DNA from 4 places in the Priestia sp. YIM B13551 genome. Region 3 is predicted to be linked to each of the others. Evidence: riboswitches for the same ligand, from Rfam matches in the RefSeq annotation. Region 3 holds a riboswitch; each other region holds the start of a gene.

Region 1 (5,562 bases), on a different contig from region 3:
AGAAGAGAAATATGGCAAAGAAGAAGCACGCAAGCGTATTTATGCAACAACAGATAAAGCGCGTGGCGCATTAAAAACATTAGCGGATGAAGAGGGCTATGAAACATTTGTTATTCCAGATGATGTAGGCGGCCGTTATTCAGTATTAACAGCGGTTGGTTTATTACCAATCGCCGCTGCGGGTCTTGATATCGAACAAATGATGAAAGGGGCAGCTGATGCTCAAGAAGCATTCTCATCATCAGAGCTAGAAGAGAACCCAGCTTATCAATATGCTGTAGCTCGTAATGTTCTTTATAATAAAGGAAAAACAATTGAAATGCTGATTAACTATGAGCCAGCTCTTCAATACTTTGCTGAATGGTGGAAACAGTTATTTGGCGAAAGTGAAGGAAAAGATCAAAAAGGTATTTACCCTTCATCTGCTAACTTCTCAACGGATCTTCATTCTTTAGGTCAATATGTACAAGAAGGTCGTCGTGATATTTTTGAAACAATTGTACAAGTTCAAGATTCTCGTCATGAGCTAACAATTGAAGAAGATGCAGCGGACTTAGATGGATTAAATTACTTAGCTGGTGAAACAGTTGACTTTGTAAATAAAAAAGCCTTCCAAGGTACAATGCTTGCTCACACAGATGGAGGCGTTCCAAACTTAGTTGTGAACATTCCTGCGCTAGATGAGTATACGTTCGGATATGTTGTATATTTCTTCGAAAAAGCATGTGCAATCAGCGGCTATTTATTAGGCGTAAACCCATTCGATCAGCCGGGAGTAGAAGCATACAAAGTAAATATGTTTGCTCTTCTGGGAAAACCTGGTTTTGAAGAGAAAAAAGCAGAATTAGAAAAGCGTTTGAAGTAAGTAAAAAGAGGGCGGTACAAAAGTATTTTAGCCCAAGTGGAAAACGAACCATTGATCAACATGTTTGATTAGTGGTTCGTTTTTTTTGTTATGGTGAATATAGTTTCATCTGTTTAGGTCCTTCTAGCAGTTGATTGGAGGGCAAGGCGAAGACTCCTGCGGGGAAAAGCGCAAGCGACGAGGAGGCTCAGCGCCTGCCCGCGGAAAGCGAAGCCTTGCACGGACATCACGGTGTCACAAGCGATTTATACGAGCTACTTTATCCAGTTTGTTCGTCTTTAGGTTGGATTCATTTAGTTATGTCTCAACCTCTTTTTTGCTTTTGAGATAAAGGATAAAACGCTGGAAAGAGGACATGTTAAAACAGAGGAGGGATAACATGATTGAATTATCTTCAAGATTAGAGGGCACATTATTCAAGCTTTACGAATTAGAAAAAACGCTTAAGCCGCTTGGGTATAACATTGGAGGGAATTGGGATTATGACCATGGTTCATTCGACTATAAGATGAATGATGAAGTCGGCTATCAGTTTTTACGTATCCCGTTTACAGCTACGAATGGAGAACTGGATTCTAAAGGAACAACCGTACAGATTGGCACGCCATTTTTACTTTCACATAAATATCAAATTGGTCTAGATGACGATGTTCACAATGGAAATGTCAGTGCTTCATTTAATCAGTTTGCAGAACCCCAAGACGCAGACGCTTCATTTCCAGAAAAGTATATCAGCTTAGGAGAAGAGCTAATTAGAGAGGCAGAAGATGCGCTGCTTCAGTAATTGAAGGAACTATTCTTTTTTTAAACTCTCTAATTTTTTCACAAAAATATGTTCGTACATGACTTGACTAATCAACTCGTTTGTTTTAATCATTTCATTCACCCCCAAATTTTGTGCATTTTGAATATGCTTTTTTGTTAACAGTTCAACGATGCTGTAAATAGAAGGGTTCAATCCTTGCAGAGCGACTAACGTAACAATAGTATTCATGTCTGCATATTCTTCTGTCTTATGCTGATCGGCAGTAATCAGCACTTTTTTTGCGTACCGAGCGTTGGCAAGTTCTAATACTTCATAATGAGAGGGACTTCCTTTAATAAAATGAACGCGATCACAAATCATGGGATTTTTAGTCAGAGAGTCGTCGATAAGAACAATGTCTTCTTTATGAAATGCGTCGCGATAAGACTCTAACACGAGTTTGGCGCGCTCATTCCACCCAACAACGATGAAGTGATCTTTTCCATAAAATTTTAAATTTCCTTCCAAATAAGCGCTCTCAGCGGAAACAGCAATTTTAGAAAGCGTAACAAAATAAGTGGTAATAAATCCCGTTCCGATCAGGACTAAAATAATTGCAGCTAACCTTCCAATCGTAGTGGTCGGAGCAAAATCACCGTACCCTATAGTAGAGATTGTAATAATAACCCACCAAATTCCTTCAAACACATTCCCAAACGTTTGCGGCTCTAGGAAATGTATAAGCATGCCGAAAAGCAGAACAAGGCAGCCGATAATAAAAAGAAGCCGCACTAAAATAGAACGACGAAAAAGTCGAAATAATAGCCATTCCATCATAAAAAAACCTCCAGTGATTAGTCATAGCCACAGTATGACCATTTTTCACTGAAGGTATAAGATATCTTTATCTTTTTACTTCGTAATATTCAATCCATTCTTTGTCTGGACCGTAGAAAAATAAGTATCTTGCTCCATTTGGCAAAGTTACAATGTTTTCTTCCACAAATGAAACGCCTGCTGATTTTAAACGCTCAAACTCCTCTTCAATTCCGTCTACTGCCAGCGCAAAATGATGAACTTTACCTTCGTTAGGTAAGCTTGAGTTATACCCTTGAATTAACTCTACAATTACATTGCCTTCTAAACCTAGAAAAGCTAGCTTCAAAGACGGATCGGTATGTGGTAGTTTTTCGATGAGCTCTAATCCCACTTTTTGCGTATAGAACTCAATAGATTCTTCTATATCCTTTACTTGAACGCCTACATGTTCAAATTTTAAAATTGTCATATGCATCACCCGTATCTATAGTATGTAAAAACTATGAAATATATTAAAGAGAAAGGATATAGAAGTCAACATAGGGCTGCTTATCAGGAAAGGGCTCTTAAATCATATTTTTGCTGGAGTGAATAGGGTAGAGGCTTCCATCAAGTGCAAACGAAATTTTGCCTGTTTCTTCAGAGACAACTAAAATTAATGCATCCGATTTTTCCGACATTCCAATGGCAGCACGGTGACGTGTTCCCAATTTTTTGGTCGTTGAAATAATAGACGAGAGAGGTAAAACATTAGCAGCTGAGATAAGCTGATTATTTCTAATTAGGACGGCTCCGTCATGTAAGGGTGTCCCTGGATAGAACAGCGTCTCAACTAGCGTAGCGCTGACAGGAGCTTGAATAGGCATTCCTTTTTGAATAAGAGGGTCTACATTTTGTTCCCGTTCAATGACAATTAAAGCGCCGTGACGTTTCTCAGAAAGGTTATGAATAGCTAAGGACAGAGCAGCATATTCAAATGTATAAGGCGATAAGTAATGACGCAAGTAATAAGAGGCAGCCGTAGCTTGAACATCTTGAAATAACTTTCGCATCTCCTCAAAATCACATAGTATACAATGATCACTCGTGTCTAAATGTTTAATTAAATTAGAGGCTTCAGTTGAAATCTGCTGTAAATATGTTCGCACATTATTTTTAATTGTATCGTCTAATTGAAAAGGTTGTCTCTCCATCTTATATAGCTCCTATCTGTCAGTCAGTGTTATCTGTAATGTGTGCTAATGTGGGTGAATTATCCGTAAAGCTTATAAATCCCTTATTAATTTTATAGAGAGGTTTTGTGTTTTATTTAGCAAGAGAATATAAAAAGTTGGAGAAAAAAGAAAGCGTTTTATAAACTGATATGTTCACATTTGGTTTAAATTTACATATGTTGTTTTAAATAAAAGTATAGATATTTCTGTGAATTTAAAGTATAGTTTTCTTATCGGATATATGATTTTTAATGTTGACAAATATTCTAAATATGCTAAAATTTTTAAAAAATGCTTATCAAGAGTGGTGGAGGGATCTGGCCCGCTGAACCCCGGCAACCTGCTTAGCAAGGTGCTAATTCCAGCAAAGTGTGTATCATTTTGAAAGATAAGGTGAAAATTTATTGCCTACCCAGTCTTTCAATATGGAAGACTTTTTATTTTGATATAGCGCAAGCGATAATTTGAGGAGGGACACCAATGACTGTAACCCCCGACTTAAAACAAATCTTTGGGCATGTCGAAGCAAAGTAAGAATTAAATAGTTTCGCTGACTAGACACACTAGAGGCGGTTTTATCCAATTCTAGTGGGTAAAACCGTCTTTTTTTATTGGATAACGCGGATAACTAAGAATTGGAGTGAAGAAAATGGCAGACTTATATACGTACGAAAACTGGAGTGATACGTTTCCAGAGTTCGACAGTGAAGATGAAACAAAAGGAGCCCTTTCAGCATTGCAGTGGGCGTATGATACCTACGGAGATTCAATTATCTATGCATCAAGCTTTGGGATCGAAGGGATCGTGTTAATTGATTTAATTTCAAAAGTGAAAAAAGATGCTGAAATTGTCTTTTTAGATACAGGCGTTCATTTTAAAGAAACATATGAAGTGATTGATGCAATTAAAGAACGCTTCCCTGATTTACGTATTCATATGAAAAAACCGGATTTAACTCTTGCAGAACAAGCTGAAAAACATGGAGATGAGCTTTGGAAGAGTCAGCCTAACTTATGCTGTCAAATTCGAAAAATCATTCCATTAAGAGAATCTCTTGCTCCTTATGATGCGTGGATTTCTGGTTTGAGACGCGAGCAGTCTGAGTCTCGTGCCAGCACGAATTACTTTAATAAGGATGAGAAATTCAAGAAGGTGAAAGTTTGTCCGTTAATTCATTGGTCTTGGAAGGAAATTTGGCGCTATGTGTATAAGCATGATTTGCCATATAACAAACTTCATGATCAAGGCTACCCAAGTATCGGCTGTGAACCCTGTACCGCACCTGCCTACAATGTAGACGATTTACGTTCAGGAAGATGGGCAGGTACACAAAAAGTTGAATGCGGATTACACGAATCTTAAATACGAAAGAGCTGAATAAATGATGCTTTTATATGTTGCCTTTATCATTGCGCTTTTTTTTGCAATGAATATTGGGGCAAGCGGTGCAGCAGCAGCTATGGGCGTTTCATACGGCTCCGGTGCGATTAAAAAGCGAAGAGTAGCCCTGTTCATCTGTGCTGCAGGTATTGTGCTCGGAGCCATTATCGGAGGCGGCGAGGTGGTAAAAACCATCAGTTCAGGTATCATACCTGAAAAATTGCTGTCAGTAGAATTAGTTATTATCATTCTGGCTGCTGCAACGCTGTCACTCTTTTTCGCGAATTTAATTGGTATTCCTCTATCAACAAGTGAAGTAACGGTTGGTTCAGTTGTTGGAGTAGGCGTAGCTTATCAATCTCTGTATGTGGAAAAACTTTTAGTTGTCATGTCTTTTTGGATTATTGTTCCGCTAGTTTCATTTGTCATTGCTTTTTTGATTGGAAAAGTGATAAAACGCAGAGCGCATAAAAAAGAAGCAGAGGGAAAGTGGAAAAGAGTTTTAACGATTTTAGTTATAGCGACGGGATTCTTTGAA
Region 2 (5,562 bases), on a different contig from region 3:
GCAGCAGCAAGCATCTGAGCATATGACATTTACAGGCTTCCTTGAAGGTAAGCAACTTGCTCATATCTATTCATCATCTGATTTGTTTGTTTTTCCTTCAGAAACAGAAACCTTCGGAAATGTTGTACTGGAATCTCTTGCTTCTGGAACTCCTGTAGTGGCAGCAAATGCAGGAGGAGTTAAACAGATGGTTCAGCACGGGCGAAACGGCTACCTTTGCAAACCTCACTCCTTAGAAGAATTCAGTTCGGCTATTACAGATTTACTCGATGATTTGCATCAGCGTCTTCACTTTGGCCATGCAGCGAGACAATACGCTCTTACTCAATCATGGGACGCCATTTTTCAGCATTTGCTTTCAGAATATGAAAGTGTCGTAGAAAAATCTGCTGCAGGTATTCAATGGGCATAAAAAAATCTCCGTTTTCACGGAGATTTTTTTATTATTTAGCTAAAGCTTGAGTTTTTAATGCTTCCGCTTTGTCTGTGAACTCCCAAGGAAGCTCCACATCCGTACGACCAAAGTGGCCGTAAGCTGCTGTTTGCTTATAAATTGGGCGACGTAAATCAAGCATTTTAATGATGCCTGCTGGACGTAGGTCAAAGTTTTTGCGTACTACGTCTACTAGTACTTCTTCAGAAACTTTTCCTGTACCGAATGTATCAATTGAAATAGATACTGGTTGTGCAACACCAATTGCATATGCTAGTTGTACTTCACATTTATCAGCAAGATCAGCTGCTACAATGTTTTTCGCAACATAACGAGCTGCATAAGCTGCTGAACGGTCTACTTTTGTTGCGTCCTTACCAGAGAATGCACCGCCGCCGTGACGAGCATATCCGCCGTAAGTATCAACGATAATTTTACGACCAGTTAAACCAGCATCTCCTTGAGGACCGCCGATTACGAAACGTCCTGTTGGGTTAATGAAATACTTTGTATTTTCATCAATTAACTCGTTTGGAACAACTGGATTAATAACATATTCTTTTAAGTTACGTTGAATTTGCTCTAACGTTACTTCTGGGTGATGCTGGGTTGAAATAACAATTGTATCGATGCGAACAGGTTTGTTGTTTTCATCATATTCAACTGTTACTTGTGTTTTACCATCCGGGCGAAGGTAAGGAAGAATTTCTTCTTTACGTACTTCTGTTAGACGGCGAGCAAGTTTATGAGCTAATGAAATTGGAAGAGGCATTAATTCTTTTGTTTCGTTACATGCATAACCAAACATTAACCCTTGGTCTCCAGCTCCGATTGCTTCGATTTCTTCATCTGACATTTGACCTTCACGTGCTTCTAACGCTTGGTCTACACCAGCAGCGATATCAGCTGACTGCTCGTCGATAGATGTTAATACTGCACAAGTTTCAGCATCAAATCCGTATTTTGCACGAGTATAGCCAATTCCTTTAATTGTTTCACGAACTGTTTTAGGAATATCCACGTAAGTAGAAGTTGTAATTTCACCACTTACTAAAACTAAACCAGTTGTTACGCTTGTTTCACAAGCAACACGAGCATTTGGATCCTTTGCTAGGATAGCATCAAGAATTGAGTCAGAAATTTGGTCACAAATTTTATCGGGATGTCCCTCTGTAACAGATTCTGACGTGAACAGACGACGTTGTGTTGACATCAGTTTTCCTCCTTATAAATACGATACATTGTGATACGGTACTCATTCCCTTATTTTCACTACACGTTAAAAAATATAAAAAAACCTTTCCTTGTATCGAGGAAAGGTATCAAATTCTACATAAGCCTTTCACTCTTATCGATCAAGGTTGTGCCCTTGCATCAGGTTAGCACCTTATCGTCTACACAAAAAAATGACGATGGTTGCTGGGTTTCATAGGGCCTGTCCCTCCACCAGCTCGGGATAAGAGAGTATCCGTTCAAGGACATATAATACATGAAAAAGCGCTTCACTGTCAACAACATTCAAATGGAAATCATCTCTTTATGTTTGAATCTGTTTTAATGTAACATACTCAAATTCCGAAATAGTACATCTTATTAAGAATCATCACTAAGTTTAGTTAATAAGACAGATCAAAATGAGGCTTTCACTTAAAACAGCTTCACTTTTTTCGCTCCTATCACATATACATGTGTCTAAAATAGGTATAACGTACATTTTTTTATAATACACAAACATTTTTAGTTAAATAGTATAGAATAATTAAATAAATGTGTTATACTAATTATAAATTTCAAACATTAATGAATAAATAATAGCTAAAAAAGGAAGGTAGTGCACATGAGTACTGTTGATATGTCTATCGAATTAAATGGTTTGCTTCAATTAAAAACAACAAAACACCAATTATCTGTTCCACAACTTGTTGAAAAAATTCTAGCTCGACGCGAAGGAACGCTGACTTCTACAGGTGCTGTGTCAGTCGAAACCGGAAAATATACAGGTCGCTCTCCTTTAGATAAATTTATTGTAAGCGATGCTGTGTCTTCAAAAACGGTTGAATGGGGACCTGTCAATCAGCCAATTTCTGCTCAGCGATTCGATGCGCTATACAAAAAAGTCTTAACCCACTTAAAGAAGCAGGATGAACTTTTTGTTTTTAATGGATATGCTGGAGCTGATAAAAAGTATCAGTTACCAATTCAAGTAGTTAATGAATTTGCATGGCATAACCTATTCGCTCAGCAGTTATTCATTCGCCCTTCAGCCGAACAAAAAACAAATGATGATGTGAAGCCGTTTACAATTGTAGCAGCTCCAACGTTCAAAGCTGATCCTGAAACAGACGGGACGAATTCTGAAACCTTCATTATTCTTTCGTTAGAGCGACGCATCGTGCTAATTGGAGGAACTGAATACGCTGGTGAAATGAAAAAATCTATTTTCTCAGTCATGAACTTCTTGCTTCCTCAAAACAATATTCTATCCATGCACTGTTCTGCTAACGTAGGAGAAGAAGGTGACGTTGCATTATTCTTTGGTTTATCTGGAACGGGTAAAACAACGCTTTCTGCTGATGCAAACCGTCGTTTAATCGGAGATGACGAGCACGGTTGGTCAAGCTCCGGTGTATTTAATATTGAAGGAGGATGCTACGCGAAGTGCATTCAGCTTTCCGAAGAAAAAGAACCGCAAATTTTCAATGCAATTCGCTTCGGCGCCGTACTGGAAAATGTAGTGTTAAATCAAAATACGAAAGTAGCAGATTACAATGATAATAGTTTAACAGAGAATACTCGTGCCGCTTATTCAATTGACTCTATTGATAATACGGTATTGCCAAGCGTTGCTGGGCACCCTACAGCTATTGTCTTTTTAACTGCTGATGCCTTCGGCGTCTTGCCTCCAATCAGCAAGCTTACAAAAGAACAAGCGATGTACCATTTTCTGAGCGGATACACTAGTAAGTTAGCTGGAACAGAGCGCGGCGTAACATCGCCACAGGCTACTTTCTCTACATGCTTTGGTGAGCCTTTCTTACCCCTTGCTCCAACAACTTATGCAGAAATGCTAGGAAAGAAAATCGATGAACATAATGTAAATGTATACCTTGTAAATACTGGATGGACCGGCGGTGAATACGGCGTGGGCGAACGAATGAAGTTAAGTTACACTCGAGCTATGGTTCAAGCAGCCCTTGAAGGAGAACTAGCTAATACCGAAACAGTAACAGATGCTATTTTTGGTTTATCGATTCCAACTCATGTTCCGGGAGTTCCTGATGAAGTGCTTCAGCCTTCTAAAGCATGGAACGATGCGACAGCTTATAACCAAAAGGCAACTGAGCTTGCTGCTAAATTCAAAGCTAATTTCAAGCGTTTTAATGATGTAGCATCTGACATTTCAACATTAGGCGGACCTAGAGTCTAATAAAAAACCGATCGTCTATAAGACGATCGGTTTTTTAGTTAGTCGAATGTAATTTTGTCAGTTCATATGTGACAATGGTTTTTTCCTGCTCCATTTCTACCTTACGCACAACAGCAGTTCCAATACATTCTCCATTTTTCGTTTTGTGAATGTTTAATGGAATATCTAACGGATACAAGCGATATCCTTTTTTCTCAATTTGAAAAATGTTATCCGTTACACGCTTTTCGTTGCCTTTTGTCACAATCATTGTATTTAATTCTAGCGGCATCCCCATTTTTTCTCACTCCTCACTGTTATTCTACTTGTTTTCTCTATCGTAGCATATCTTTTATTGCGCTTTCATCCACTTCGTTAACTTCTTCACCGTTTCTCGGTTTTCTTTTGGTGGAAAAGCATGTGGAAAGTTTTCGAAGTACCAGCTGGTAACTTTTTTATTGGACTTCTTTAGTTTAGATTCGAGCTGATAGGAATGATCAATCGACACGTTTTTATCTTCTAAACCATGAATAAGCAAGACCGGCGGCTCGACGAGATGAGCACGATGCAAAGGTGTCCTCCATTCGTATCTTTCAGGATATTTAGAAGGCGTTCCTCCAATCACCCGCTTCATCATTCTTCTTAAATCTTCTCTTTCTTCATATGTCAGCACCATATCCGTGACGCCTCCCCATAACACAAGAGAACGGCTGTCGTTTTTTTCAATGGCTGTGAGTAAAGCCATCACTCCCCCTCTTGAAAACCCAAAAATATGAATGCGGTCATGGTAGACGTTAGGGAGCTGTTTCAGTAAATCGTAAGCAGCAAAAGCATCGTAACGATCATCTCCCGCAAAATCTTCGTTTCCTTCGCCTCCTTGATTTCCCCTATAGAACGGAGCCATCACAATAAAACCTTGAGAAGCAAATTGAATGAGTCGAGCAGGACGAACCGTTCCTACGTTCTTAATACCTCCCCTTAAGTATAAAAAGCCGTCATACATTCCTTTTTCTTTTGGCTCTGCGAGCATTCCTTTAATCTTAAGCCCTTGACATGCATATGTAATCACCCACAGCGCCACGCGAGGGTTTGATGATGGGAAACGCTGTTTATGAAGAATTGTTCCATCTTTCATTTTTTTCCTCCATTCTTTATATAACTAGCCTGCTTTCTCCCGCTAAGGTGTACTTTCAATTGTTGACTAATACTTCTTTGATTTTACACATAGTTATATAGGCACTCACCTTCTTCCACTTCTTTACATACATTATCATAAAATATTTTATTATTTTAAGGAGGTTTGCTTTATGAAACCAATCAAATGGCTTTTTTCTTTGCTTGCTATTATGATTTTACTCATTCCACTAATTAGCTGCAGCAAAACAACATCTGTACAAACGGTTCGTGTTGGCGAAGTAACTCGCTCTATCTTTTATGCTCCCCAGTACGTCGCTATTTCAAAAGGCTTTTTTGAAGAAGAAGGACTAAAGGTAGATTTAAAAACAACGTGGGGCGGAGATAAGACAATGACGTCACTTTTATCTGACGGCATCGACGTCGCTCTAGTCGGCTCGGAAACTTCAATCTACGTATATGCACAGGGGTCTAGTGATCCCGTCATCAACTTTGCACAACTAACCCAAACCGACGGAACATTTCTAGTAGCGCGTAAAAAAGTCAATCACTTCTCATGGGATCAGCTTAAAGGCAAAACGTTTCTTGG
Region 3 (5,562 bases):
TTTGCTAACAGGGCAGCCATCACTCCGGTCCACGCATATCCAGGAACGGTGAGCGCACCGTCTACAAAACGGTACTGTGAACCAAGAACTTCAAACCCTCCGGCTAATCCAGCCAAGCTCCCGCTAATAAACATACTGAACAGCATGACTTTTACTTGATGAATACCTCCATACGCCCCGAATAATGGATTTTTTCCGGATGCGTTCACTTCGTACCCAAACACAGAGTAGCGAAGCACAGTCCCCAGCAGAAGTGCACCTACTAGAGCAATGATAAACCCAATATGAAGAGGCATTCCTTGAAACACTTTTCCAAGCCACGCCCCTTGCTCAATCATAGGCGTTTGAGCGAGAGCAGCTGAGCCTGTTTTATCTTGAAACGGATGGCCTGCTAAATAGCTTGCAAATAAAACAGCGATATAATTTAATAAAAGCGTAGAAATGACGAGCTGAATTTTAAACGCGGCTTCCATCCAGCCTGCTAAAACAGAAAGCAAACCTCCTGCCACAACAGCAGCTGCAATAGCCGCTATAAGCTTGACTATCCCTGGAGCTGGTAGGTAATAAGCGACAATTGCTGCACTAATCGCTCCAACGACCATCTGTCCTTCTCCCCCTAAATTAAACACACCTGCTCTAAAAGCAAACCCGACACCTAACGCAATTAAAAGAATAGGCGTAGCGCGAGCCAGCGTAGTGCAGAAGAAGTAAAAATTACCAAACGCTCCATTCCAGAGCTCTGTATATGTTTGAAGAACCGAACCACCAGTTAAGGAAATAATAATGCCTCCTATTGCTAAGCCAAAAATGACTGCAATAACCGGCTGGATTAATGATTTAAGAAGTTTCTGCAACTGTATCACCTTCTACCGTTCCTCCTGCCATTAATATGCTTAGTTTCTCTTCTGTTGCTTCTTCCCTTGTAAGCTCTCCAACAATACTGCCTTCGTACATAACTAAAATTCGATCTGATAGTGAGATAATCTCCGACAGTTCCGAAGACACAAGTAAAATAGCGGAGCCATTATTCCGTTTTTGAATCAAGGCATCATGAATACGTTCCATTGCCCCAATATCCACTCCTCGCGTTGGTTCAGCAGCAAGTAGAAAAGAAGTGTTTTGCCCAAGCTCTCTGGCAACAATCAATTTTTGCAGATTTCCCCCTGACAGTTCTCCAGCTTTTTGCTTAGATGAAGTGGCTTTAATCGAAAATTCATTTATCCATTCCTCCACGCTCGACTTGAATATCTTTCTTTTCAGCCAGCCCATCTTCGAGTAAGAAGCTTTATACTGATAGCCCATTAGTGCATTTTCTTCGATCGTATCGTCCTTAGAGGCTCCCCACATATAGCGGTCTTCTGGAATATGGGCGATTCCTGCCTCTCTTCTTTCACGCACAGATCGCCCTGTAAGATCTTCATCTCCAAGTTTAATACTTCCGCTACCTGTTTCTACTAATCCAGAAATTGTTTGAAGCAGCTCCGATTGTCCATTTCCCGAAACGCCTGCAATACCGACAATTTCGCCTGCAGAAACGTGAAGAGACACATTTTGCAATACGTTTTTTTGTCCTTTTCCTTTTAAAAAGAGATTTTGTACGTTTAAATGAGAGGTACCTTGTGATGGTATTCTTGCAGGACGCTCTTTTAATTCTCGCCCTACCATCAGCCTGGCTAGGTGGTGAGCATTGGTATCTTCTTTACTTGTGACGCCGGCTACTTTACCATTTCGAAGAACCGTAATGCGGTCCGCTACTTCCATCACTTCTTGCAGCTTATGTGTAATAATAATGATACTTTTACCTTGAGAAGCTAAAAAACGGATTGTTTTTAATAGTTCCTTCACTTCATGAGGAGTAAGAACGGCGGTAGGCTCGTCTAAAATAATAATTTCTGCTCCTTGATACAGCACTTTTAAAATTTCAATTTTTTGCTGTTCTCCAATTGAGCAATGTTTTACTTTCTTATGAACATCTACTGAAATTTGATAGGTTTGGGTTAATTGCTGTACATCTGCTTTCGCCTGCCTTCTATTAAAAAAGAGGCCCTTCTTTGGCTCATGCCCCAAGACAATGTTTTCAGCCACTGTAAAATGAGGAAAAACCATAAAATGCTGATGCACCATGCCTATTCCATTTTTAATCGCATCTGCAGGAGATGAAAACGAGACGGTTTTCCCATGTAGCTGAATATTTCCTGAACTCGGCTTTTCCATTCCGTAAAGCATCCTCATCAACGTTGTTTTTCCAGCGCCATTTTCTCCAACCAGCGCGTGGACCTCGCCTTTTTTCAGTTTAAAGGACACGTTATTATTTGCTAAAAATGAACCGTATTTCTTCGTCAAATTCGTTAACTGCAGCAGCTCACTCATTTTATTCGTTGCTCCTTTTCCTTTAGTTTTTTTTCAAAAATAAGAAAGAGAAGCCAGCCTTACTCGACTTCTCTTCTCAACTCACTTTGCTAACGGATCTTTCACCACTGTTTTTCCATCAATAATCGAATCTTTAATTTCTTTTAATTGATCAATTACATCTTGCCCTACAAAGTCATTAAGAGGCGTCTTGCTGTCTTGAGTCACATACGTTAACCCAACACCTTTTTCTTTTAAGCCGTATGTCACTACACCGGATTTAAATTTGTCATTTGCGAGTGCTTCTACCGTTTCATAAGCAGCCGCATCAGATCCTTTCAACTGCGATAAAACGATATGCTCAGGATCTACTTCCGTACGGTCAATATCTTGGCCTGCCGTATAAAAACCCTTTTCTTTTGCTGCTTCAAATACACCCAAGTCGCCTACCGCTGAAGCTCCGGCGATAAAGTCAGCTCCTTTTGAAGCCTGTAAAATAGCAAGTTCTTTTGCTTTAGCTGGATCGGAGAAGCTTCCAACATAGTTTACTAGAAATTCTGCTTTTGGATTTGTTGATTGTAATCCTTCTTTAAAACTTACGGTCCATTTTTTTAATAATGGAATATCATCAGCTGCAACCATTCCTACTTTATTCGTTTTTGTAACCAATCCTGCCGCTGCTCCTAATAAATATGAAGCTTCTTGTTCACGGAATACAACGCTTCTTACATTTGGTAAATCGACCACTGTATCAATAATCGCAAATTGACGCTGCGGGTTTTCTTGAGCTACTTTTTTCAACGCATCTTCGGATTCAAAAGAAGATGTAATAATCAAGTCATAGTTTTCTGCTACGGCAGCACGCAAGTTACTTTCAATGGCTGCTTGATCCGTAGACTCAATTGTTTTTACATCAATGTTATACTTCTTCCCAGCGCGTTTTGCTCCATCATCCATTTGTTGAAAAAACGGGTTAACTCCAATCTTTTCAGGTAAAACAAGAGCTATTCGCTTCTTTCCTTTCTCTTCGCTTCCACTGCTTTTTGTGCTTTTTGACTGACAGCCAGTTACGAGTAGTACAAGCGCAACTGCTAAAACAAGAAATCTCTTCATTTGACTTACTCCCCCCATAATATAAAAAAGCTCTTCCTTTATATAAAGGAAGAGCTCGTTAACCAAACGTCTCTTCCTCATCTTCAAGAACATACTGTTCTTAAGGATTTGGCACCATTCTGTCATAGACAGCGGTTGCCGGGTTTCACAGGGCCAGTCCCTCCACCTCTCTTGATAAGGAAAACAATAGCTATTTGTTTTATGTAATATAGTCAATATTAATAGTTTTTTAACAATTGTCAATATTATTTTTCTTTTCTATGTAAAAAAACTTTAAAAACAGATAGGATTATACGGTTTTAGGCTACTAAAATACAGGTCAATTCCTCTTCTAAATTAATTATCGTATGCTTCCTAGCAAAGCGCTTACGGTAAGTCTGCTAGTCTTCTAGAAGAGTCATTTGGATCAGAGCACTTTTATTACATGTCTTTTGTTAATCCACTATCAATTGAAATCACTTTACCAAGAATGTTAGACTTTTCCTGAGCGATATTTTTCAAGAGGTGTTAACGTTGAAATTGATGAAAGAATTATCTGGAGTAGCTATTGGACTCATTATCGCTTTGGCGGTTTCAAAAATCTTTTTTGATACCCCGACCAATATTGGAATCGTAGTTATTTTTATTAGTAGTATGGTAGTAACAGGTATAGCAAGAGCGAAATTAAGATAAGATAAAGCACCATCTTTTATTAGTAAAGTTTATTAGTAAAGTGGTGTTTTCTTTTAGCTGCTTTAGTATATAGTAATCTCGGTTAATATCTAATGTTTTATAATGAATTAGGATTGTCCCTATACTACGTTTTTTACCTAATAAAGGAATAGAAACCAATCTTTTCACCTATGATAAATGAATCGTTTTTTGCTTTTCACTTTACTTGATGTTTACATTCTAAAAGACGTGTTAAATTATATATATCAGTTACCAACTCAACTAAGACTCCTTGACTATTCTGGCCTACCTGTTCTTTTAGGTAGACTGAGGTTGCTAAATCGTTATATATAGGAGGAAAAAATCATGAAAATGAAACAACGACTATCAAAAGCGGCGGCGGCTGCAACGATTACAGGAATTGCTGCGTTTGGATTTGCCCCTGTCGCTCAGCTTGATACACCAGCACACGCAGCTACATCTCAAGAAACAAGCAGTCAAAGTCAAACAGCTGTAAAAAACATTAATGAAATTTACAACGCCGCAGTAAAAGGTGAAGTGCCACGCTTAACGGCAGACTTCAAAATTGGCAAAACACTGCGTCAAGACGTTCGTGATCAGTTCGGCCCACCGCCTGAAGGTTCATCAAACAACTTTGACTACTATCATGCGGAAATGGGTCACCCTGGTTATGCATTTGGCTATGACCAAAATAACGTCGTTAACGAAATCCGCTATTTTGGTACAAATGTAGAGCGTCAAACAAATTTAGGTTCCATTACGCAAGTTAACTTAAAGAAAGAATTAGGTCAACCGAACTTTACAAGTAAAGTAAAAGGTGATGGTACGACTCAAACAAAGTACACGTATCATGCCGGCGCCTATGATCTTGAATTTATTTTTGACGATACCAAAACGTTAAATCACGTAAACTTAGTTGAAAAGCCTTAAGTAATAGAAAAAGTAGCAGACAGCCTGCTACTTTTTTTCATGAAATAAAACTAATGCTGAATCAGCTACGTGTTCATAGCCAATATCCATATAAATTTTATTAGACGTAGGGTTTGCCATATCTGTGTATAGACTTGTTGTTTGAAATCCGCTGTCTAACATAAGCTGAGAAAGCGCGGACACACAGCTTGAGGCATAGCCTTTTTTACGTTCTTTTCGGGGCGTGTACACAAAGTTAATCGTAATGTTATGAGCTGTTGGACGCGCGGCATTTGCCATGGATACGTACTTGCCATTCACTTCCCATAAAAATAACCTTCCTGCTTTAATAAAAGCTTCGCCTGTTTTGACAGCTTGTTCTTTTGACACAGGCTCTCCAATGACGCCCATAAACTCCCAAATCCATTCTGTCACGAGCGGAAGGTGCTCCAACCTTGCTTTTACCAGCACTCCTTCCGCGTCCGCAGCTTTTTTCACTTTGTCTAACCGGTAAATGCG
Region 4 (5,562 bases), on a different contig from region 3:
AAAATAGATAACACCGATGAGATAGCAGCCATACCTGATGAAAAAGCAAAACCAGCGTATCCATTTTCTAGATGAGCAATGGTGTTTTCTAAAGCCTCACGAGTTGGATTTCCTGAACGAGAATAGTCATAGCGGCCGTTGTTCGTCTCATCTTCTTGGTTAAATGTAGATACCTGATAAATAGGTACGTTAACCGCTCCAAAATGACCGTCAATTCCTGTATTTGCATGAATTAAGTTCGTACCGAATCTATGTTTATTATTGTTGGTATGCATCAAATGCCTCCTTCAAATCTTTAATTAAATCATCTGCGTGCTCAATTCCAACTGATAATCGCAGTAAACAGTTTGTTACTCCGACACGATTTCGAATTTCCTCGGGAATATCAGCGTGTGTTTGACGAGCTGGGAATGTCATTAAACTTTCCACGCCTCCTAAGCTTTCTGCAAATGTAATAACTTTAACATTTTCCAAAAGCGTGGACACGATGTCAGGGTGTGAGACAGCAAAAGAAATCATGCCTCCAAATCCAGTCGCTTGTTTCTTCATGATTTCATAGCCTGGATGTGTTTCAAGACCAGGGTAATACACTTTTTCTACGAGATCATGAGCAGTAAGCCAATTTGCAATTTTCAGTGCGTTTTCGTTATGCTTTTCCATACGAAGCGCTAGCGTCTTAACACCGCGCAACAACAACCAGCTATCTTGTGGACCTAAGACTGCCCCAGCTGCATTTTGATAAAAACGAATTTTCTCTCCTAAGCTACTACATCGAGCGACTACAAGACCAGCAACTACATCATTATGACCCCCAATGTATTTGCTCGCACTATGTATCACAATATCTGCTCCAAGCTCTAAAGGACGCTGATAGTAAGGGGACATGAATGTATTGTCAACGATAGTAAGCAAATCATGCTGTTTAGCTAACGCAATTGCTTCGGGCAAATCAGTCACGTGCATCATTGGATTTGTAGGTGTTTCAATAAATAAAGCTTTCGTGTTGGGACGAAGCGCATCTTTTACTTGCTCGAGATGGGCTGTGTTGACGTACGAAACAGTAATTCCTTGCTCTGAAAAGATTTCATTTAGTACTCGGTACGTTCCTCCGTATAAATCCTCTGATACAATTAAATGATCTCCGTTTTTAAATAGTGCTAAAACTGCCATTACACCCGCCATTCCTGAAGCGAATGCTACTCCTACTTCTCCTTTTTCTAAAGCAGCAATTGCTTCTTCCAATGCTGTACGAGTAGGATTTGCCGTACGTGCATAGTCAAATCCTGTACTTTGCCCTAAAGCAGGATGAGCAAATGTTGATGCTTGATAAATGGGTGTTGTAATAGAACCTGTTGAAGGGTCACGACCTACTCCTGAACGAACTAATAAAGTTTCAATTTTCATCTATTTCTCTCCTTAACTCAAAATAAAAAACACTCTTCACAGATGGAAGAGTGTTCGTTTATACACGATTTCTCTCATCTGTTAGAACAATACTGATGTTCCACAGGAATTAGCACCGTTCAAATGAATGTTTCATTTGATGGTTGCCGGGCATCGTAGGGCCAGTCCCTCCGCCACTCTTGATAAGAGTTCTATATAATTGTTGGTGGTTAACGTTTGTTGTTAATAACTTTAATAAAGATTTTCTTTATTGTCAACATAATTTTCTAAAAAATTTAAATCATCTCATTTGTTTATTCAATATACTTGTCCTGATAAGCACATTAAAAAAGAGACGACAGCGAGGTCTCTTTTTCTAAGGCAAGTGCACAGATTTTACGTGAGCTAACTTCCAATACATACTTTCTCCATTTGCCGTAATTAGTTCAACAATATTATTAGAAACTTCTTTAAGTACGCCAATTTTTTCTGATTGATCCCCTAAATCTAATACGACCAGTTGATTTTCATATTTTTTAAGCTGCTCTTCAAAGTTTCTGACAAAAGGTGCAGAGGCAGGCCTTACTGGAAGCTCTTTGTCACTTAAAGAATAAGGGGTTAACTCATTACTGTAAGGAGTAAGCCATTTCAAATGATGCAGAGAAACAAAGACATTTTTATACACTGGAGAATAAAACACAAGATAATCATTCAGCACGCTTGTGATATAACCATGCAATGATTTCCCTCCCGTTACATAAATTTCAATAAATTTCCCTTTTGCCTGCTGTAAAATATTACGATAAGAAATCCGCTGACTTTCTTCTATTAAGTTCTCTTCTATTTCACGTAAAACCGTATAGTCTTCTTCCGATACTTCCCGCAAACAATGCATGTGTAAAAGAGGAATATACAAATAATCATGTCCATTATACAAAACCATAATATCTAATCCAAGATCAATAAGTCTGCCAACAAATGTCGTTTTACCTGAAATATCTAATTCCACAATTTTATTGATATAATGATTCATACTCATTCTCATTTTCCTCCTTTTCCCTATATGATAGAAAAGGTGCTTTATAAGCACCTTTTATGTTCCATTTCATCATGCTTTCCAACGATAATTTTTCGTTTTAATAACTTTCTCGCTTGGTGCTGAAGAGCGTGAACCCGTACGGCGTCCTCGAGAGCGATCGTCTGTACGTCCTCCTGTGCGACGTCCTGTACGGCCTCCCGTGCGGCTTCCTGTGCGTCCTCCCGTACGGCTTCCTGTACGTTCTTCTGTAGACTTTGCAGCTGCAGTCTCTCCATTTTCTTCTGTTTGCTCGTTATTTTGATTGTTGTCGTTTTGCTTAAAAGCTCCTTTTGCTCCTACACAAATGGTTTTAACGTGTCTTGGCTGTAAGCGTAATACTTGATTATTCTGAACAAGTGTAAATGTGCCGTTTAGACTTTGTACTAACACGCCCTCTACCGCTTCAGGTCCTCCATTGTTGATAGATACCCATTTATGAGAAAGGTGTGCAAACAGATCGTTAAAACTTTTGGATTTCATATATTCTGGTTCTTGGCTCACGAAGAGTTCATTTGCAGATTGATTAGTTTGATTTCCATTGTTATTTTGATATTCACTCACACTCTTAACGTGGTCAGTGTTAATATAGATGATACCATCGTCCTCTGTGAGTAATACTATATAAGCAGATTCAAATGACCCTAAGACATCGAGAAGCTGACCCGCTTTTTTCTCAGGTCCTCCTTGGTTAACCTGCACATATTTAGTTTTCATTAATGATAAAGTTCCAGCAAAAGTTTTTCCTCGGTATAATTCTAGTTCTTCGTTAAACCCTGTAAAGGTTTGCGCTGAATTTGACATAGTATCTTCAGTAATACTCTTTACATGCGCTAAGTTATAATATACAAGGGTATATTCTTGTTGATTGTTTTGATTGTTTTGATTGTTTTGGTTTTTTTGGTTGTTTTGGTTGTTATTTTCACCATTATTGTTATTATTGCTTTCTACCGCTAAAATTAAATAATCTGATTGCACATCAACCAAATAACCTGTTTTAGATTCAGGTCCTCCACGATAAACGGTCACCACTCTTCCTGTTAGGGGTTTGAAGTGAGAAGAATAGCCTTTATCAGGCATTTGTACATTTTGGCTGCGTTTTTGGCTTGATTTTTGGCGTGGATTTTGATTTTGCCCTTGTTCTTGGCCATAGTAATAGTTACTCATTGTTTTTCCTCCTTATTAATTATCCTTATTGGTCATTCATACTGTATATATACGTATCATGTACAGCTATTGATTTCCTGCATTTGCCTATTATTAACAAAATCCACTGTTGCCTATAAATCTATCCATATTTAAAGAGTCAAAAGGTTATTTTTAATATACGCTGTTCGTTCTTTTATGAAAGACACCATCAAGTCGGGTTCTTTATAAAATTGCTCCATGTTATCTTTTACGTAAGGATCTTTTAATACATAAGGAGCGATATATTCATGCAGTTGATAAATGATTGGTTTCGTATATTCTATTGTGAATTGATTATTTAGAACATTGTTCATTTTTTTAATATATCGTTTTTTAATGCTGTCTACCGCCAATAATCGTGCTGTAAGCGTGTTAAACCCCTGTGCACGGACGTAGTCTCCTTCCATTACTTTTCCATTTACATCTCTTCCCCAAGTTGCATCATAATCCCACGGAATCAGTTCAAAGCGCCCGCTTTCATGATTTAGATAGAGAGCGTAGTTATGGACAAAACCGTCGTAATTCTGCATACAAATAATACCAACTAACCAAGATAAGTAGCGGTCGACATTCAGATAATTATCAATATTCTGTTCGAATTCTGTATTTGTCCACGTATTAAGATTAAATATAAACTGCTCTAATTTTTCCTCATCCCCCTGTTTCACTGCTTTGTCTTCATATCCAGATAGCAGAGTTGTTTTCGGCTTTTTATCCAAGTCGCTCATCAAAGAAAAATTAGCATCTCCGTCCACTGCATAAAATATGGATCCATCCGCTAAATTTCTTTTTTTCAAAAATAATTCATCTACCGATTCGAGCTGAAGATAGATTCCTTCATTTTTCCCATTAATCGTGAGGGTTACAAACTGAGATTGAGGAGATAAAACGTCTAAAGCAGCGAAAAAATCAAGGGACAGTTTGTTGCGCATAAGCGATGGATCTTTGTATTCAGCGTTTAGGTGTATTTCTTTGGCACGCTGAAATATTTTCGGGGAATAAAATTCAATATAATATGACTTTTTCTTCATCTTTCGAATATGTGAGCCTCTGAGCAACAAATCAATGTCATAGCGTTTTTTATTGAACTTCATTGTTGCCTGAACGGCTTCTTCTGACCAAATATCTCTTTTCATTTCCTTTAAATCTTTTACATTCACAAACAGAGCGTATTGAGGAACTTCTTTTTGCTTCATTACTCGACCACCTTTCTTCAATTATTAAAGTATATGAAGGGCAAATTCTCCATGATACCCCATCACATCAACTATTTCCGTAAATTCCACTTTTGACTTATATCAAAAACAAGTATCTTTGCGTATTCTATTAGTGCAAGACCTAGTCCAAATGACAAGGAGGTTTTTTGATTGCATATTACAGCTCAAAAAATTAAAGAGGCTGTTGAAGCCCTAGAATGTACAGAACTGAAATCTTTCATGTTTCAAGAGCCAACTGCTGGTCCACTAACAAAACGCCGTCGCTCTTCTCGCCGTTCACATCGCTCTTCTCGCCGTTCACATCGCTCTTCTCGCCGTTCACATCGCTCTTCTCGCCGTTCTACTTGCCGTTCTCGTCGTTCTACTCGCCGCTCTCGTCGTTCTACTCGCCGCTCTCGTCGTTCTACTCGCCGTTCTACTCGCCGTTCACGTCGTTCTACTCGCCGCTCTCGCCGCTCTCGCCGTTCTACTCGCCGCTCTCGCCGTTCTTAATTTCTCTAAACACTCATTTTTATTGCAAAAAAATGCCGAAGAACCATGAGTGTCTTCGGCGTTTTTTTCCACTTATAGAAGGGGCACATTTGGAAATATACTAAGATGGAGCGTTATTCATTTTACATAGAGAAGGAGAGGTTTTATGAAAAAAAGCAAGCATCAAATTTCAACTTCATCAACAACAGATATCGAAGAAGTCAAACG

What was found. Region 3 has a riboswitch for S-adenosylmethionine ahead of ACFX4N_RS13530 (BMP family lipoprotein). Riboswitches for the same ligand answer to the same signal wherever they lie in the genome.
Region 1: another riboswitch for S-adenosylmethionine. It lies ahead of ACFX4N_RS21675 (phosphoadenylyl-sulfate reductase); the one in region 3 lies ahead of ACFX4N_RS13530 (BMP family lipoprotein).
Region 2: another riboswitch for S-adenosylmethionine. It lies ahead of metK (methionine adenosyltransferase); the one in region 3 lies ahead of ACFX4N_RS13530 (BMP family lipoprotein).
Region 4: another riboswitch for S-adenosylmethionine. It lies ahead of ACFX4N_RS07680 (trans-sulfuration enzyme family protein); the one in region 3 lies ahead of ACFX4N_RS13530 (BMP family lipoprotein).

The regions. Positions count from the first base shown of each region.
Region 1 is NZ_JBHZOX010000005.1:7,775-13,336, reverse strand. It holds gene ACFX4N_RS21705 (glucose-6-phosphate isomerase) at 1-865, shown strand, start outside; gene ACFX4N_RS21700 (hypothetical protein) at 996-1,196, shown strand; gene ACFX4N_RS21695 (YugN-like family protein) at 1,245-1,649, shown strand; gene ACFX4N_RS21690 (potassium channel family protein) at 1,659-2,447, opposite strand; gene ACFX4N_RS21685 (VOC family protein) at 2,515-2,898, opposite strand; gene cdaS (sporulation-specific diadenylate cyclase CdaS) at 2,996-3,622, opposite strand; SAM riboswitch class I at 3,936-4,038, shown strand; gene ACFX4N_RS21675 (phosphoadenylyl-sulfate reductase) at 4,293-5,006, shown strand; gene ACFX4N_RS21670 (sulfate permease) at 5,026-5,562, shown strand, end outside.
Region 2 is NZ_JBHZOX010000004.1:34,966-40,527, reverse strand. It holds gene ACFX4N_RS19925 (glycosyltransferase family 4 protein) at 1-412, shown strand, start outside; gene metK (methionine adenosyltransferase) at 444-1,646, opposite strand; SAM riboswitch class I at 1,779-1,896, opposite strand; gene pckA (phosphoenolpyruvate carboxykinase (ATP)) at 2,271-3,860, shown strand; gene ACFX4N_RS19910 (DUF2584 domain-containing protein) at 3,895-4,137, opposite strand; gene ACFX4N_RS19905 (alpha/beta hydrolase family protein) at 4,192-4,974, opposite strand; gene ACFX4N_RS19900 (ABC transporter substrate-binding protein) at 5,147-5,562, shown strand, end outside.
Region 3 is NZ_JBHZOX010000002.1:770,834-776,395, forward strand. It holds gene ACFX4N_RS13520 (ABC transporter permease) at 1-863, opposite strand, end outside; gene ACFX4N_RS13525 (ABC transporter ATP-binding protein) at 838-2,370, opposite strand; gene ACFX4N_RS13530 (BMP family lipoprotein) at 2,452-3,462, opposite strand; SAM riboswitch class I at 3,537-3,643, opposite strand; gene ACFX4N_RS13535 (hypothetical protein) at 3,976-4,134, shown strand; gene ACFX4N_RS13540 (YjgB family protein) at 4,480-5,064, shown strand; gene ACFX4N_RS13545 (GNAT family N-acetyltransferase) at 5,092-5,562, opposite strand, start outside.
Region 4 is NZ_JBHZOX010000001.1:1,513,752-1,519,313, forward strand. It holds gene ACFX4N_RS07675 (trans-sulfuration enzyme family protein) at 1-275, opposite strand, end outside; gene ACFX4N_RS07680 (trans-sulfuration enzyme family protein) at 259-1,404, opposite strand; SAM riboswitch class I at 1,476-1,593, opposite strand; gene ACFX4N_RS07685 (hypothetical protein) at 1,760-2,422, opposite strand; gene ACFX4N_RS07690 (spore coat protein) at 2,492-3,625, opposite strand; gene ACFX4N_RS07695 (CotH kinase family protein) at 3,757-4,842, opposite strand; gene ACFX4N_RS07700 (CotG/ExsB N-terminal domain-containing protein) at 5,014-5,355, shown strand; gene ACFX4N_RS07705 (hypothetical protein) at 5,501-5,562, shown strand, end outside.